DNA from 2 places in the Rothia sp. HMSC071F11 genome. Region 1 is predicted to be linked to the other one. Evidence: riboswitches for the same ligand, from Rfam matches in the RefSeq annotation. Region 1 holds a riboswitch; the other holds the start of a gene.

What was found. A riboswitch is a leader RNA that binds a small molecule or an ion and turns the genes downstream of it on or off. The one in region 1 is predicted to bind thiamine pyrophosphate.
Region 2: it holds a riboswitch for thiamine pyrophosphate, as region 1 does, so the genes downstream of both, HMPREF2554_RS07095 (bifunctional hydroxymethylpyrimidine kinase/phosphomethylpyrimidine kinase) here and HMPREF2554_RS00060 (ECF transporter S component) in region 1, are expected to answer to the same signal.

The regions. Positions count from the first base shown of each region.
Region 1 covers NZ_KV795723.1:2,446-11,674, forward strand. The annotation lists gene HMPREF2554_RS00030 (nucleoside/nucleotide kinase family protein) at 1-420, shown strand, start outside; gene HMPREF2554_RS00035 (multidrug effflux MFS transporter) at 675-1,946, shown strand; gene HMPREF2554_RS00040 (regucalcin) at 2,107-2,532, shown strand; gene HMPREF2554_RS00045 (aminotransferase class IV) at 2,550-3,449, shown strand; gene HMPREF2554_RS00050 (energy-coupling factor transporter transmembrane component T family protein) at 3,541-4,341, opposite strand; gene HMPREF2554_RS00055 (ABC transporter ATP-binding protein) at 4,345-6,003, opposite strand; gene HMPREF2554_RS00060 (ECF transporter S component) at 6,094-6,693, opposite strand; TPP riboswitch at 6,750-6,852, opposite strand; gene HMPREF2554_RS00065 (DUF4235 domain-containing protein) at 7,152-7,385, shown strand; gene HMPREF2554_RS00070 (MFS transporter) at 7,610-9,004, shown strand; gene HMPREF2554_RS00075 (hypothetical protein) at 9,088-9,229, opposite strand, start outside.
Region 2 covers NZ_KV795756.1:627,172-636,400, reverse strand. The annotation lists gene HMPREF2554_RS07115 (ABC transporter transmembrane domain-containing protein) at 1-1,720, shown strand, start outside; gene HMPREF2554_RS07110 (ABC transporter ATP-binding protein) at 1,713-3,446, shown strand; gene HMPREF2554_RS07105 (hypothetical protein) at 3,559-4,647, opposite strand; gene HMPREF2554_RS07100 (DUF6318 family protein) at 4,691-5,446, opposite strand; TPP riboswitch at 5,645-5,769, shown strand; gene HMPREF2554_RS07095 (bifunctional hydroxymethylpyrimidine kinase/phosphomethylpyrimidine kinase) at 5,870-7,513, shown strand; gene HMPREF2554_RS07090 (DEAD/DEAH box helicase family protein) at 7,632-9,229, opposite strand, start outside.

The DNA.
Region 1 (9,229 bases):
TCCTTATCTGCCGAAGGAATCGGTGTGCGCGTGCTCAATCTCGACTCCATCTACCCCGGCTGGGACGGGCTGGCGGAAGGCACCAAAACCTGGCGGAAAATCTCGCGGAACCTGCGCAACGGCAAGCCCGCTAGCTACCGGGAGTGGGACTGGCACGCGGATGCTCCCGGCCCCAAACACACGATCGACCCCACCCAGGAAACCGTCATCATCTGTGAGGGTGTGGGGGCGAGCGCCGGTACCTGCGATGTGCGCATCGTGGTGAAGGCACCCGACGAGCTGCGGTACAGGCGGGCAATAGACCGCGACGGCGAGATGTACCGCCCGCACTGGGAACGCTGGGCGGCGCAGGAAGAAGCCCTCTTCGCCACCTACTCCGCCAAGTATGCGCAGGCGGACCTCATCTACCGCACGGCGTAGCCCTCTGCCCTGCCGTTTGCTGTACCTGTACTTACCCTCCCCTGAGATAAAGAGCCTTGATTGTGAATAAAGAGTTAGAAATCCCGCTTTATTCACGAACAAGACTCTTTTTATGCGCCCAGCGGCGGCGAAAAAGTTTAGCGCGCACGCCACTTACGCCGGATGCGCGCATCCGCTAGACTAGAAAAGTTGCGTTTCCAGCCGGGTGTATTCGGCGCCGTTACGCGTTCATAAACCTAGAAAGCACTCTACCCGTGTCTTCGTCACAGACTACCTCTCAGCAGGGTCATGAGCACCCTGATCACGTTAAAGTTTCCTTCGGTATTCCTGCCCCCGTTATCGTCACCCTTGCCGCGCTAACCGCTATCGCTCCGCTGGGTATTGATATGTACCTGGCTTCCCTGCCCACGGTTGCCCGCGAGCTCAACACCACCGATGCCGCCGCATCTATGACCCTCAGCGCCTTCATGATAGGCATGGCGCTCGGGCAGCTTATGATCGGCCCGCTCTCCGATAAAACCGGCCGCCGCAAGCCCCTTCTGATTGGTTCCGTAGTCTGCTTTATTGCGACCGCACTGTGCGGATTCTCGCCCAGCATTGAGGTCTTCATTGCGGCGCGTTTCCTCATGGGCTTCAGCGGTGCTATCGGCGCAGTACTCGCCCGCTCGATCGTTGCAGATACCACCAAAGGGCTGGCAACCGCCAAGCTCATGGGCGTCATGATGATGATTAACGGGTTTGCCCCCGTTCTGGCGCCGCTCTTCGGCGGATGGGTGCTGTCGTGGGGCACGTGGCGCAATATTTTCCATGTGCTCACCGTAGTGACCGCGCTGCTCATGCTCGCCGTGATTTTCATTCTGCGCGAGACTCTTCCCGTTGAAAAACGGTACAAAGGTACCGCGCTGAGTGTCTACTCCGAGATTCCGAAAGTGTTCAAAATCCGCCGCTACATGGGTTTTTCCCTCACCATGTGCTTTGCCTTCGGCGCAATGTTCTCATATATTTCGGGTTCCACTTTCGTGCTCCAGAACATTCTGGGTCTCAATGCCGGGCAGTTTACTCTCGCCTTCGGGGTGAACTCCCTGGGCATTGTGGCAATGAGCTCGCTGGCAACCGCACTGGTTGGCCGTATCGGTCAGCGCGTGATCGTCAATATCGGCGTGATTTCTCTTCTGACGGTCTCAAGTCTGCTGACTATCTCATTCGCGCTGGGTATTTCGCTGTGGCCCACCCTGATTCTGCTGTTCTGCCTCACCTGCTCAGTGGGTCTGATTTTCGGTAACTCCTCGGCGCTGGCGCTGAACGAGGCGCGCCATATGGCGGGCAGCGCATCCGCCGTCATGGGCACGATTCAGGCGCTTCTGGGCGGACTTGCCGCGCCCTTGGTTTCGCTGGGCGGCGAGGGTTCCTATATGCCGATGGCGTTCTCAATTCTGGGCTTCGCACTGATGACCGCGCTTGTGCTCTTCACAACCCCGCGTAAGGACGCCGACTATGCGGCAGACGGCGGCGAAGGTGGGGGCTAGCGCTTCGCATCAAGCATGTTAATACGTTGATACCCAAGAAGCGGGTTTTTGCCGAAAAGGTGAAAAAATATCATCATTTTCGAGCAGAAACCCGCTTCTCCTCGTCATCGCCCTAGCTGCTGGTATTCTGATAAATCCTAAGATTTTAAGGAGACTGACCGTGAGCCCCGACGAAAACCTCACAAGTGCAGAGATCATCGAACGGTTCAACCACTTCTACGACTGCTGGCTGGATTCGATCACCGTAACCTATGCAAGTGGAACAGCTGTTCGTCTGCGGTTCTGCGCGGTGGACTGGAACCATGTAGACGGCGGCTGGGAGAAAGCTGCTAACGACGACGTCTGGCGGAACGTCACCGTAACCCTGAAAAATATTTCGGACTACCGGGTGCAAGGCCCGTTCATCAGCATATGCAGCGGAGTTCATACTCTCGAACGGGACGGCAAAATCGGGCTCGACGTCGAAGGGTACAACGACAACCCCGAAACCTTCGAGGACATCGCCGAGGCAGACATATACTTTATCGCCGAAAGCGCCACCTGGGAGCTGGGCCCGCTCGGCGTGCACTGCGGTGAGGGCACGTGAGCCACTACACTGGAAACATGACTAGTTCCGTGATGCTCCTAAATTCAGAGAACCCGCAAGGCGTTTCCGTAGACCCCACCCAGCCGCTTATCGGTGTGGAAGACCAAGGATTTACCCGTGGCGACGGCGTTTTTGAGACCATGCTCGCCGTTGATCGGCGGGTGCGAAAACTTGATATGCACCTCGCCCGACTCGAATCTTCGGCGCGTATGCTCGACCTGCCCGAACCCGACCTGCACCAGCTTCAGGATGCGCTGGCAAACCTTCTCGCCCAAGCCGTGCCCGGCGCCCACACTGAACTTGGCGAAGAGCATATCGTCAAAATCATTATCTCGCGCGGGCTGCCGAATGCCTCTGCGGGAATGCCCGCCGGACCATACACCCTGCTGATCGCATCCCCGGTACCCGAAACTACCGTGAATCAGCGGCAGAACGGCGTGAAGGCCATGCTGCTGCCGCGCGGGCACGACCCTGCCGACAACACCGCATACCCGTGGCTGCTGGCGGGCGCGAAAACACTGTCGTACGCAGTCAATATGGCGGTTTTGCGGTATGTGCACAGCCGGGGTGCGGATGACGCGATTTTTATGACCGACAACCGCCGCATTCTGGAGGGGGCAACTTCGTCGGTGCTGATGGCGCGTATCGAAAACGGTGTAAAGACGCTGTACACCCCCGAACCGAACCACGGAATCCTGCCCGGTACCACGCAGGGCGCTATTTTTGAGGCGGCGCGGCGCGACGGCTGGGAACTGGGCTACGGTCCGCTGTACCCGCAGGATCTTTTCGAGTCAGATGGGGTGTGGCTCGCCTCCTCGGTGCGTCTGCTCGCCCCGGTCACGCATCTGAACGGTACGGCATTAGCGCACGATGCGCAGCTCACGCACCGGTTCTTGGAATACCTGGCACAGGGCTAAGGTGCAGGGTTAGCGGCGCAAGACTGATACTTGCGCCGCGCCTTCAGCCCAGTTTTTCAGACCCGAGAACCTAGCGGCAACTTCGGTACGACTACTGCCACAAGAAGCGCAGAGTTCCCAGTCCCAGCGAAACCCCGTAGGCGCACGCCACGATCACGGCGGCGGCAACCACAACATACGCATCACGCCGGGAATAGGCGGGCACACGTGCCCAGGAGCGTTTGCCGGTGCCGAAACCACGCGCCTCCATTGTGACCGCAAGGCGCGAACCGCGGCGAATCGCTTGTACCATGAGAGCGAAGGCCTGCCCGGCACCGGTTTTGATGCGCCCGAGCGGGCCCTGACCCGCGCCCAGCCCGCGTGCACGCCGTGCCTGCCCCAGCGTATTCCACTCCCCAAACAGGATGCCGACAAGGCGCAACGCCGCCAACGCGGCAAGCACAAAACGAGCGGGCAGGCGGAAAGTTTGGGCAAGCGAATCGCCCAGGTCGGTTGGGTCTGTTGAGAGCACAAACGCGAAGGTCGGCAGAATCATCGCCAGGGAACGAATCATCATCGAAAACGCCGCCGCGAGTGACCCTTCCGTGATGGTGTTCAGCCCAAAATCGAGCAGTACGGCACCGGTTTTATTGACAAGGATCGCCACACTCCAGCCGGTGCTCAGCACCGCTATCAGGATAGGCCAGCTGCGCGCCAGCAGGTTTACCGGTCGAAACCCGACCGCAATGAACCCCAGCAGTTCCAGCCCAAAGATGATAGCCGCGGTTACCGGGTCTTGAATGAGGATTGCCGCAAGAACCAGCACGCCCGCAACCACTAATTTGACGCCCGCGTTAAGCCCGCCAAACCAGCTGTTGCGCTCGGCACTCGGCCCGAAAAAATCGGTATTCATGCGCTACTTCCCTCCCTGAAGGCCCCGGTCTGCGGGCTCATGCGGCAAGCTTTCGAGCGTGATGCTCCGCCCACCCAAAGCCGCCGTAAATTCGAGATCGTGAGTCACCGAGATCACCGCAACCCCCTCCGTGAGAAGCCCGCGAATCAAGCGCACCAGTTCGCCCCAGGTGCTCGCATCCTGCCCGAAGGTTGGTTCGTCAAGAATCAGCACGCGCGGCGCCGTCGCCAAAGCGGATGCGACCGACAGTCGGCGTTTTTGCCCGCCTGAAAGCGTGAACGGGTTGGCGTCTAAAAGTCCGTCTAAACGCAAGCGTTCGGCGAGGGATGCGGTGGCGGCGGCGAGCGCATCCTCATCAATTTTTTCGCGGCGCAGGGCGGCGAGGCGGCACGGGCCGAGTTCGAGTTCTTCGCGCACGCTGCCGCGCACGAATTGGTATTCGGGTTCTTGGAAAACGTAGCCGATGCGCCCGAGCAGTTGGGCGGGACTCCAGGAGGGAATATCCCAGCTGGCGGCTGTTTTCTCGCGGGTGAGGGAGCTTTCTGCCATTGGGTTTTGGTCGAACTCGCGCAGTGCTTCGTGCGCGTACAGGGTTCCGTTGGGGGCGTAGAGGAGCCCGGCGAGAGTGAGTGCGAGGGTTGATTTTCCGGCACCATTAGGGCCGAGGATGCTCAAGTGCTCGCCTTCTCGAATGCTCAGGTTAATACCCCCGCGCAGGGCGGGAATATCCAGGGGCACGGGTGCGGGTTCCAGCATGGTTTTGAGCTGTCGTCGGCGTGCCCGTAACTGTTTTTTGCTCGGAAATTCCCGCGTAATCGCAAGGTTTTCGGCGCTCAGGAGTATGCGCCCGCTCGGTGCCGTAGCGGCGGCGGGTTCGGGAACGTACCCGGGCACCCACACGCCGTTGGCAATGAGGGTTTCGCGGGCTTGGGCGAGCACGGTTTCGGGTGCGCCGTCGTGGGTGATGCCTCCGTCGGCACCAAGCACGATAACGCGGTCCATATGCTGCGCCCACACGCCCACCCGGTGTTCGACGACGATCAGGGTGGCACCGGTTGCCGTGACCGCCTGCACCACGGCATCGCGCACCTGTTGAACGCCCTCTGGATCGAGGTTCGCGGTGGGTTCGTCCAGCAGAATGGCGCGCGGGTGCATCGCCAGGATTCCGGCGAGCCCCAGGCGTTGTTTCTGACCGCCAGAAAGCGCATTCGTGGGATGCTCATGCGGCAGGTAGTCGAGCCCGACGGCGGCGAGCGCATCATCAACGCGCGCCCAGATTTCTTCGCGTGCGACCGCGAGGTTTTCGGGGCCGAAGGCTACGTCATCGCCCACACGAGCAAGTACGACCGATGATTCTGGGTCTTGCTGCATGAGCCCGATGAGTCCGCGTGCGTCTTCGGGGGCTACGCCGTCGATGCGCGCGCTGCCGCTTTGGCTCTGCCCGTCGTGATCGTGCAGCACCCCGGCGATAGCGTGCAGGAGCGTTGATTTTCCTGCGCCGGAGGGCCCCAGCAGCAGTACTTTCTGCCCGGGCTCGATGCGCAGGTTCACGTTCGAGAACGCTGGTTTTTCGCGCCCGGGGTGGTGCCAACCGAAGTTGTGAAGGTCGATTGCGGCACCGCGGGCGGGCGCATCGGGGGCGGTACTGTGTGGTTCGGTCATGGTTGCACCCTGGGTTGCGGGTGGTTCAGGATGTTCCGCATTTGAGGGTTTGAGCGTTGAGATAGGCTGTGACATACGCCTGCCTGCCCGTTATCCGCGTACGGTACGTGCCTGCACGCCGGAGGCCAGTGAGGCGAGTACCCCGGTTTTAGCGAGTGCTTTCGTGAGTCCCCAGGAGAGTACCCCGGCGAGTACAATTCCTGAGACGACCGCGCATACCACGTAGATGACGGCTTTGAAGATTTCCATGTCTGGGTAGTAGATGATGATTTCGTTGACGCCCATGAAAAGCCCGCTCAGTGCGCCCGCGAAGGCTGCTGTGCTGAGGTTCCAGACGCGGTATCCGAACACGGCGAAGGCGATTTCAGCGCCGATTCCCTGGAAGAATCCGGCGATGAGGATTGATTGGCTCCAGGCGCCTCCGGTGAGGAATACGGAGATGACGGCGGCAACGATTTCGCAGTAGAGTGCAGCGCCGGGCTTGCGGATAAGGTACCCCCCGAGCACACCGGCGAGCAGCCACATACCGGCGACGATGGGTCGGTATTCGGGGACCGCTGCGAAGAGCGTTTTAGTGGCGGGGTCTACGGCAATATCCCAGATCCAGAAGATTACCGCGCAGGCGGCGGCGACTACAGAGACGATGACGATTTCATTGACCCGCCAGCTGAGGCGAGATTTTTGAGACATATTTTCCTCCCATGATTGGAAGGGGAACATCCACACCCGTTGCGGGTGGGGTGTTGAGAAAACATATTTCGACTCCCTACGCCGGTACTAACCGGATCAGGTTCGAGGGTCTGCGTTGCACTCTCAGCGCCCGTCTGCGGCGCTCCCCTGTCGTGTTGCTTCGAGAGTTCGAAGCCTATAAACGTTTACATTCTATGCTGTATGAGTCGTTTTCTGTGAGTTCGTTGAGTTTTTGAATCGGTTTATGACAAGAACGTGTGGCAGGTCGGTAATATGATTCCTTGATTTGCCGCTGGTATACGCCTTTCAGACCCGCAATACTGTGCTTTTTCTCACGTTCTAGAGTTTTTACCCCGATTTTTCGTGTATACGCGCGTTAAAACAGGTCATGTTCTCTGCATCTGAGCCGCAAAGCCGATAGGCTAGGGATAGTCACTTCTGATTTTTGAGGAGAAGATATGAACCCCGTAGCAAAGATTGCTATCACCGGTGCCAATATGGCCGCCGCCGCCCTGACAAACAAAGGTCTTGGCGCAGCGTGGAAACGTGTGACCGGTAACGAACCTCCTACCATCGGTCCCGAGTCCGAAGACACTCTGCGCAATGTTATTGTGTGGACCGTCATCACCTCCGTGGTGGGTGCTCTGGTAAGCGTCGGTATTGCCCGCGCACAGCGCCGTTTCTTCTCATAATTTCACGGTGTATTTTGGGTGGATGCGCCGCCCCCGCAGCCTTCACGCTGCAGCGGTGTGCGCATCCTTTCCGATGTGCTGATCATGTTCCTGCTCAGAAAAGAACACGGCGCTCGGCACGCTGGGAGGCGATGCCTACGGTAGTGTCGCCGGGGTAAGCTACGAAACCAGCACCAGATTGAGGGCGCCTAGCTGCGTCTTACACGAAAGTGAACACATCCGTTATGACTAGACGCATTCCCGACCACAGTACCAGCCGCCGTTCGGTTGCCTCTTGGGTGCTGTGGGATGTCGGCTCGTCGAGCTTCGACACCATCATGATGACCTTCATTTTTACGGTCTATCTCACCAGCTCTTACTTCGGCTCAACCGAGGATGCATCGGCGGCACTGTCACTGGGATTGACCGTTGCCGGGTTCTGTATTGCCTTTTTCGCTCCGGTTTCGGGCCAGCGCGCCGATAAATCCGGTAAAGGTATTTTCTGGTTAGGTGTTAATACGCTTTCTCTGGTGGCGTTCTCTGGACTGTGTTTTTTCGTATTTCCCGATGAAGCGCATCTGTGGCTGGGCGTGATTCTCGTATCTGCGGCGAGCGTATTCAGCGAATTTGCGGTCGTGAATTACAACGCTATACTTCCACGCATTTCAACCCCGAATAATATCGGTAAAATCTCTGGGATCGGTTGGTCGGCGGGGTATGTGGGCGGCCTAGTGGCCCTAATTATCGTGTTGTGGGGCTTCGTACTTGAGCCTAACGGGCTGCACCTGAGCACCGATAACGCCTTCAATATTCGCGCAGTGGCGCTGTTTTCTGCCCTATGGTGCCTGATCTTCTGCACGCCTTTGCTAATTCGGATGCGCCGCCGCGAACGGGTGCTCCCGGAGGTCCTTCCCACAGGTGAACTCAGGTTCTTAGAACGCGGCCTAGCCAGGCTTTCTCCGGCACGCCAAGGCGGTCTTTTTGCAGCCTACAAGGAGCTGTGGCGCACCATTATGCGGCTGCGCACCACGGCACCGCAAACCCTTTATTTCCTGTGTGCCAGCGCTATCTTCCGCGATGGTTTAGCCGGTATCTTCACCTTCGGCGGCGTGCTGGCGGCTGGTTCCTTCGGGTTCAGCACCTCGGATGTCATTATTTTTGGTGTTGCCGCCAACGGTGTTGCCGCTGTAGGCGCGGTGCTGGGCGGGTACCTGGATGACTATCTGGGGCCCAAAAAGATTATTATTTTCTCGCTGGTGGCCATCCTGATCGCAGCCGTACCCCTGCTCTTGTTCCCCTACCCCATGACCTTCTGGATTTGCGCACTCATTCTCGCCCTCTTCGTGGGGCCCGCGCAGTCCTCGTCGCGTACCTTCTTGGCGCGTATCGCCGATCCCGGTACGGAAGGTGAGCTCTTCGGGCTGTATTCGACGACCGGGCGTGCAACCAGCTTCTTGGCACCCATGCTGTTCGGGCTGTTTGTCACGATTTTCAACGCCCAGGTGTGGGGTATTGTCGGCATTATGATCGTGGTGTTGGCGGGCCTGCTCATGACCCTGCCGTTAGAATCGCCACAAGCGCTTCACCTGCGCAAGGCACGCCGCGCCGAAAAGAAAGCGTCCAAGGCGGCGCAGCGGTAGTTCTTTACTCGCCCCCCTGACCTGCAAGTCTTACCCCGCGAGCAGATAGCGGATTGCTATCTGCTCGCGTATTTATTGGGTTTTTAGTTCGAGTCTTCTTCGGTATACAGCGGGTCGTCTACGGTGCGCATCGTGAGTATGCCGCTTTCGGATAGCTGCTCAACGACCTGGCGATGCGCGTCCTCGGGCAGCCCCTCAAACAACTCACGCATGACTTCGTAGTGC
Region 2 (9,229 bases), on a different contig from region 1:
CCCCAAGGTAGGTATTTCTGACGATGACCTGAAAAATCGGGTATCTTTACGCGTGAGTGCCCCCGGGTATAAATATCCCTGGTACCGTTGGGTTATCCCCATGCTTGGAGAAACTACTGCGGGTGTCGGCGCTATCGGCATTCCTGTTGTCGTGGGCACTTTTATCAATCACCAAATCGCAGGACACACGGCTGATGCTTGGCTGCTGTTTTGGGTCGTTGTCGTCTCCATCGGGTTTATCGCGCTCAACGAATATTTTGGGTGGGGCGCATCCATGAAATTTGGTGCCGAGCTAGACCGCGACTGGCGCACCTATATTAACGCCCTGCTCAACCGCGCAGCGCATAAGAACAATGCGGGTGAGATGGTTACCGTTATGAGCAAAGACGTGCGCCGTATCAGCGCAGTATTCTTCTCAATCCCTCTCTTCACTAACGCCATGATTATCGCAACTTTAGGCGCTATACAGTTGTGGCTCATTAGTCCGCTCACTGCGGCGGTGACTCTTACCGGAACAGCCTTAGTGATATGGGTTCTGGCGAAATACTCCACCTTCATGGAAAGTAAAGTGGGCGTCTACCGCGCGAAAGATGGTGAAAATTCTTCGCGTGCCTCAGATATAGCAACAGGACTACGCACCATCACAGGACTGGGCGCTGAACAGCAAATGCGCGAGCGCTATCACCAGGGAGCAGATGATGTTTTCGATGCTCTCATGGAGTATGAGAAAACTCATCGCTGGATGTTCCTTATCCGCGTATTCCTCAGCGGAACAGTCACCCTGCTTGGTATTGGTTTCGCGCTGACGGGACACGTTGAGAACGGACGCTGGGTACCTGATGTTCCAGCTGCTTCCCTAGTAACGGTTGCTTCTATTATCGCCATGATGGGTGGGCCCGTCTGGATTTCACAAAACTTTCTCACCGAATGGCGTTACGCCAAGGTGGGGCTGGCTAAAGTCGCTCGGCTTGAAGGGTACGCCGGGGTACGTAAAGGTGTGCTTAAAGAACCGCGAACAGATACCGAACTTGAAGCATATGTGAGCCATGAGAAAGAACACGATATGCCGGTCGTCGATATCCCGCAGGTTCCCGCAAAGGCACGCAACGCGCGCATTGTATACATCAATCCTCGACATTGGCAGCTGACTGCTCAAGAGTATGCAGAATCGCTTGTCGAACATGTGCGTGCGCTCGCTGCCGAAAAACTGCCGGATAAACAGCGAATCCTACTAAGTGAGCCTAACCCTATGATTTTCGCCGGAACTTTGCGGAATCACCTACGTCTGGGCACCGTACCGCCCGAAGATACTATAGCTGCGCAAGCGAAAGATGAAGCTCTCCTTCAGATAACCGACTCTAGCGAAATTGCTTACCGTTTGGGTGGGCGAAATCCAGATGAATATTTTGAAGCGCTGATCACTAGCGAAGGGGCTAACCTTTCGGGCGGACAACGCCAACGTTTAGCTCTTGCGCGTGCTCTCGCTCAGGACACCCAAATACTCATTTTGACTGAGCCCCTTAATTCTGTGGATGAGCCAAGCCAGAAATATATTTACGACAGACTTGAGGAATGTGTGGGCACGCCTGCAGCACCAGAGCTCTATCCTGGGCTGCTTGCGGGCTTTGAGACTATTTACATTATTTCGACAACTGCAGAAGTATCTCGGCGTATTGCGCGAGATAACAATATCGAAACCCAGAGGGTAAATCATGTCTAAGTTACCAACCGAACCGCCCCGTGTGGTTGTGCAGAAAATGGGTTCTTATATTGTGCGTTATAGAGGGCGTGCATTCTTCACTTTTATGGTTTATGTGTTGAGCAGCGTCATGGGCGCGGTAGTGCCTCTGCAGATTGGTGCAACTGTTGACGACGTTGTGGCTGGTAAGTATGCGCAATTTCCGTGGAAACCTGTATTGATCATTCTTGCCGCTACTGTTGCTCAAGCCATCGTGATGCTTTTGGCTATGTACAGCGCCGCCCGTCTTGGCGCCCTCGTAACACGCCAAGCAAGTATAGATACCATCGATGCAACTCTAAATCTTGATGCGCGAACCGTCGAGGAATCCGGCAGCGGCGACCTGCTCACACGAGTAACTGATGACCTGTCTTCAGCCTCGAACGCCGTCAGCTTTGACCTGCTCGAAATTCTTTTTGTGATTCTGTATTTCGTAGTTTCTATGGTTTCACTTGCCGCACTCAGCATACCTCTGAGCGTTATCTTCCTGCCTATGATTATCGGCTTGGGCTTGCTGATGGGATATTTTCTGCCGCGTCTTGCCCGTGAAAATCAGAGCGTGCAGGAGATTACGAGCGAGCTTAATAGCGTGCTGACCGAGAACGTCCGGGGCGCATCCACCATTCGTGAACTTGGGGTGCATGATGCCCGCAACGAAACATTCGAGGCTGATAACGATCGGCGTTATCGGGCTACACTCAAGATGGTGCGTATACGCCAGAATTATTACACGCTTGATGCTCTGAATGCGTGGTTCCCTACCGTTATCTGCTTGCTCTGGGGGTCCTTCTGCGTCATGCAAGGGTGGGCAACCTGGGGTGCCTTGGCGACTGCATCCATTATGGTTTTCAGCCTGAGAACTATGGCGGATATTTTGGGGCATCACGTGGGCAATATACGCATAATGCTGGTTAATATGGGGCGCGTGTTCGGGATTATTAATCTGGCGCAAGCGCAGCGTGCTCGGCGCAAAGATATTCGTAGAGCACAACATCATGAAACTTTGGGGAATACCACACATGTAATCGAATGCTCCCATGTGTCGTACGGTTATTCTTCAGATGCGCTTGTACTGACTGATATTAATCTAAAGATTGCGCCTGGGGAGTGCTTAGCGTTAGTTGGGCGTTCTGGCTCTGGAAAAACCACGCTTGCAAGGCTCATTGGTGGTTCCTTGAGCGCGCTTGACGGTACAATCCGTGTGCTGGGAAAACCAGTTGGCAATGGGGAATTTCCAACCGACAAGTACGAAGATGGTAGGCCGCGACTACTGGTTTGTACCCAAGAAGCGCATATTTTCTTTGGTACCGTTATTGATAATTTCACCGCTGTAGTACCAGAAGCCACCGAGAAACAGATCGGTGAAGCTCTGGATGCTGTTAGCGCTCGTTGGTGGCGTGAGCTTCCCCAAGGGTTGAAGACGCGCATCGGTACGGGAGAGCACGAACTCACCCGTGACCAGATTCAGCAGCTTGCTTTAGCGCGCATCGTCGCGGCAAACCCTCACGCGGTGATTCTTGATGAATCAACCACCCAGCTTGAGCTTGTGAACGCGACCGAATCATTACAGGCCGTGCTCGCGAATCGTGCTGTGTTGATTATTTCGCACGATGCGCGTATCGCCTCTCTGGCAGACCGCGCCGTTTTGCTTCAGGAAGGCATGATTACTGCTGAGGGCACGCCCGCTGAGATTTTCGCTCTGACCTAGAAGATGATAGTCAAAAGCCGTACACTCTCTGCCCCTCTCGTAGATGGGCACAACGGCACGATAGAGAAGAAAAGTGTACGACGCTCGGACAGGTTATAGAGTTAGTTGGGATTTATTTTTTCTTATGGAGCCGCCATTCGGTATCGCCTGCTCCCGAGTCATCGCGATGCCAATGCTGCCCTGTCACCGGGTCAGGCTGCGTTAACTTTGGATTCGGGTTATTACGATCGGGCTCATCCGGATGTGCTGGGCATCCTCGAGCACCAGGGTCTTCGTGGCAGGTTTTACCTACAGAATGCACCTCGGTATCCCACACGCGTACTAGAGTGGGATCACTGCGAACCGTAAGCGAGCCAACAATATTCCAATCTCCACCTTTGAGACGGTACCGACCCTGATAGGTGACAGTAACGTAAGCATGATAGTTGCCGGATTCTTTGAAAGCATAGCTGGTGTCGGTGGGTTTAAAGTTACGTTTGCTCTTGTCCCAGACAGAGCCTTGCGCGGTTCCTGAATCCCGCGTTGTGTACACAGGGTCGCCGGCACCGTACTCATAGGTATAGGCAACGGGAACAGCTTCTATCGTGACTTCTTCATCGAGGATAGTAGTATCACGTGCTTCGGTTTTAACACCGGTCACATAGAAGTTTGTGTTGATCCCGGTATTGACGTGGGGCTCATGCCCGTCGAAATGTAGTGCGGGTTTTGTGGTGGTAAGTTCGGCGAGTTGCTCCCGAACCTGGTGCTCTATCTTTTGGGTGCGAACTTGGGCGTTATCGGCAGTAGGTTCGTTTTCAGGTGTGTTTTGGTCTGCAGGATCGTTGGGAACGCACGTTATACCGCCGTTTCCTGACTGAACGACACCGTATTGTTTATAGTTGCCTGAATCGTCAATGGGTAGGGGAACACGGGCTACTTTACCGGGTTTCCCTTGGTAGAGACAGGGCGCATCTTTAGAAGCATTGCCATTGTAGACATCGAAGGTATTTCCTACACTACTCACGGTTGCGGGAGCGTTAGAGCCTGTATCGGCGATACCTTGCTTCGCGTCAGTATCTCGATATCCATTACTTTGTTGAGGTACCGTATGAGGTTCGTTAGGCTGTTGTGAATTGCTGGAAGACGAGGTTCCCTTAACCGTGAGTTTACCTCCGTGGATATTGCCTGAATAGTCGTTTGCAGCAGAAGAAGAGTATGACACTGTACAGAAGAAAATTACTGTTATAGCGCAAAAAACGCGTTTCTTATTTGAGCTCAACTTTTTCCATCCCAGCAAATGCCCAGTGACCAGTTGATTTGAAAACGATACCGAACTCGATAGTGTTCTTATTTTGTTCGGACAAGGGATAGGTATGGGTCTTATAGTCTTCGTTATCTAAGTAGACGACGTCGTTAGCGATAATATTTCCGATGATGAGGTAAACGTGATCGCTTGGCGATATCAGAGTGGACGGGTCAAAGGTGAGTTTTCTAGTACCACCAACTGCCCATCCTCCCTTTTGGTAGAGCCTATAGACATAGTTGGCAATCTCTTCCTCTTCTTTATAACCTTCAGACGTATAGTCAGCATATGGTTGTACGTCTCCAGTCTGTATAGCGTAATTCCGCAGGTCGTTCCAATACTGAATAAAGTGAAAAAGCGCCTCCGGTGTCTCAATCCCAATGTCTTCGGGCTTTTTGGGCTTGGGGACATTCTGCGCGGGTCCTTTTTCGTCTGCAGGACGGTACTCACCTTTGGGCGCTTCAGAGCCACCAGAATAACCCTTAGTGAAGGTCGGATGCGCCTGGGCCTCAGGTGAGGCAGATTCGGTACCATGTGGGCTGGAGCTACCGTCTGTGGTGTTGGATGTTTCGGCACGAGCAGGTGCCGTCTCATGTGCTTGCTCTCCGCAAGCGGTCAGGAACTCAGTAACGCAGATCCCCGATGCGAAGGCTATCAGGGCACGACGGTTGAGGACTTTTTGAGGCACACTGTTGTGCCTAAGGGCAGGAATGCTCATCAGTGAACTTTCGTGGTTGGGTGAATATACAGCAGGCCGCAGGGGAGCGCGACCCTTTTCAACAGTACTGTTACATGTAAAGAATAAGAAATATTACTTTATAAGAGTTTGAAAATTACCAAAACTTAGAGATATGTGCACGGCAATGACACATAAAGTCCGTGAACCTATTGGGCCCAACGGTATATGCTACAGTGAAAACGCGATATGGGGTGCTCCATTTTGTAACGGATACACAGCACGGCGCTGTGATCTGGAGCTGAGATATACCCATTGAACCTGCTCTAGTTAGAACTAGCGAAGGGATATCGAACCGTGGCAGAGCAGCCTTAACCTTCTTTCTGAAACACCCGATTCATCATTATCTAGATAGCGTGGTGCGTTTGCAGCGATGCCACGCCCATCCCAAGGAGACTTATAGCTATGACGCTATTAAACACATCTACGCCTCGTGTGCTTTCCATTGCCGGAACCGACCCTACAGGCGGTGCTGGAATCCAGGCCGATCTCAAGTCTATTGCCGCAAGCGGTGGTTACGGTATGTGCGCCACAACCGTGCTTGTCGCACAGAATACACAAGGGGTTCGCAGCATTTTTGCTCCACCCACCGAGTTTTTACAAGAACAGCTTGCGGCAGTTTTCGACGATGTGACTGTGGATGCCGTTAAAATTGGTATGCTCGGCGATGTTGAAACTATCACTACCGTCAAGACCTGGCTTGCAGAACATCCGGTACCAGTGGTGGTACTTGATCCGGTGATGGTTGCCTCCAGTGGCGATCGCCTGATTAGTCAAGACGCCGAGCAGGCACTGCGCGAATTGGTGGCGCAGGCAGATGTTATCACTCCGAATATCGCCGAACTCGCGGTGCTCTGTGAGAGCAACCCTGCCCAGACTTTGAAGGAGGCGCATAACCAGGCGGCTCAGCTCGCGGGGAGCACTGGCACGATCGTGATTGTTAAGGGCGGTCACCTGACGGGGGAGGACGCCGGAAACTCGGCTGTTTTTCCTGATGGAACTCATACACATGTGGCTACTGCTCGCGTCCAAACGAAGAATACCCACGGTACCGGGTGCTCACTCTCATCAAGTCTTGCTACCCGCCTTGGACTTGCTCTTGTGAATGGCAATAATGAGCTGAGTGTACGAGTACTCACGAACGCGCTGGCATGGAGCACCCGGTGGCTCAACGAAGCTATTATCGCTGGTGAGGAACTGCACGTGGGCAGCGGGCAGGGTCACGGACCGGTTGATCATCAGGCACGTGCTCGCCGTTTGGAGCATGCAGCCGATACGAAGCCGTGGGAGCACTTATACGCTGATAAAAATCTTACGGGCGAGAGTCCCAAGAATTTGGTGAAACCTGCGCAGCGGAAATCCCCAGAGCCGAAGGTAGCCCCGGCGGGTCCGTGGACTGCCGCCCTGTGGCAAGCTACCGGTGATATCTGGCGTGACATTCTCGATTTGCCCTTTATTCGCGGGCTGGGCGACGGCACGCTTGACGAAGATTTATTCGGCTTCTACCTTGACCAAGATGCGCAGTACCTTGCCCAGTATTCTCGCGCCTTAGCTACTCTTGCGGCACGTGCCACCTCATCGCAAGGTCAGGTGCATTGGGCTGCGGGTGCCCAGGCGGCAATTGTTGAGGAATCGCTTTTGCACGATGAATGGTTGGCGGCGCATCCCGCTATTCCTGCGGAGCAGGGTGGTATTCGGCGTGGTGCGCCTTCGGCAGTGACAATGGGGTACACGAACTTTTTACGTGCTACTGCTGCTGGTGAGGATTATGTGGTGGGCGCAGCTGCGGCGCTTCCATGCTACTGGCTGTACCTTGAGATCGGTTACCGGCTTTTGGAGAAAACCCACGAGGAACATCCGTATAATTCCTGGATTTCGGTGTATGGCGGCGAAGAGTTTGCTGCAGATGTGCGCCGCTGCGTGGCGGTTGTTGAGGAAGCATTTGAGCAGGCTTCCCCCAGTCAGCGTGTTGCCGCCGCTCAGGCATATATGAGCGCATGCCTATATGAACGTGACTTCTTCGACCAGGCTCATAGAGCGTTGCGGTAATCTCACACCATCCGGACCCCACGCGAAAAAGTAAAAAAGGCTCTTTATCCATATAAAGCGTATTTTTCACCGCTTGATTTGGATAAAGAGCCTTTTTTACATGGGCAGATAATAAGAATTAAGAACCCTGCACGCTCTGGGGTAGTCCATCATTAATATTCTTCACGGTTTGAGCAACTCGACTCGTCCATACGTAGTCGATTGTGTATTCATCAGAATATGGGATGCCGTAGAGGGCTTTCGGCTCTACCGTACCATCGTCAACAAGCGCATCAGTGAGCATCTTCAGAAGGTCAAGCTGAGCTTGCGTGGTGTCCTCTCGAATAAACTCTTTGAGATGTTTCTGCACAGCCTTACGATCCATGCCCACCATAGAACGCACATAAAGCCCTAGGTTCGGGTGGTCCTGCCGAACAGTCAGAATATCATCAACCGTGAATTCGCCGGATGCTACAAAAGCGGCATCGAGTTCCTGCATATCAGCGTCATTGAGCGCGTAGCCTTTACGAGCTTTCTGCACGGCAGGGTTATCCAGCAGCTCACGCATACGGTACTGGATTTTAGCCTCAAACTCCTGCGGACTCACGGTACCGGTTGTATTGAGCAGAATCTCTGTTTCAACGCTCTCGTGCGCATGATCGGCGAAATCGGTATAGAAAGGCTTGCGCTCGCTCTTTGAGAGTAAAGATAGAAGACCGCGTACATCTTGGCGAATAGACTCAAGGTATGCGAGAGAAACTTGCGGTCCCCAGGCTTCCGAAAGTACATAATCAAAATGCGCTTTCTGCCGTTCGACATCAGGGATAGTATCAACAAGTTTGTTAAGACCCAGAGCGATTTTCCGGATGCGTTCCAACCGCGGTTTTGCCGCCGCAATATTGCCGTCCAGCAGATCTAATTGTAGCTTACGTATCGTGAGGTCGAAGGAAAGCGCAACGGGAGCGCCTTCACCAATATTGCCGCCTAGCTCAGCAAGTGAGAGTAATTGTTCTTGGGCTTCAGCATTGAGCGCGGAAGACCAGATACTTTCATCCTGCATGCGCTGTACCGCATGTAGGTGTTTACGTACGAATGGGCTGTCGGTGTTGAGCGAGTTAATAAATGTACGCAGCTGCCCAACAAGCGCAGGGCGCAGAGACTCGTAGTCGGCAGAGCTAAGCTCACCAGCGTGAGAATCCAGTTCCACCAGCAAAGCTAAGGTGGTCTCGAAAGTGCGTGTTGCTTGCGGTTTCTGTGGAGTTCCGTTAGGTGCTTTGAAATCGCTCCTGAAGAACTCAAGATTTCCGCAGCAATCGAAAACTTTAAAGTCGGTCTTTTCTGTGCCGGGACCAAAGACATCAGAGCATAGGCGAGTTCCACGCCCAAGCATCTGCCAGTATTTAGCGTAGGAACGCACGGGTTTGAAGAAAACCAAATTGAGAACTTCGGGTACGTCTATACCGGTATCGAGCATATCGACGCTGACCGCGATTTGTGGCATTTTTTCGGGGTCGGAAAAATCGTCGATTAACGATTGAGCTCGTTCAGTACTATGGGTAATCACGCGAGCAAATGTGCCGCCATAATGAGGGTACAGGGCATCGAACCGCTGTCTTATGTAGTTGGCGTGGTTCTGATTATGAGCGAAGATAATAGTTTTTCCCAGTTTGTTGCCGTTTTCCACACGATAACCCTGGGTCATTAGCTCGCTGAGTACATGGTCTACAGTTTGCTTGT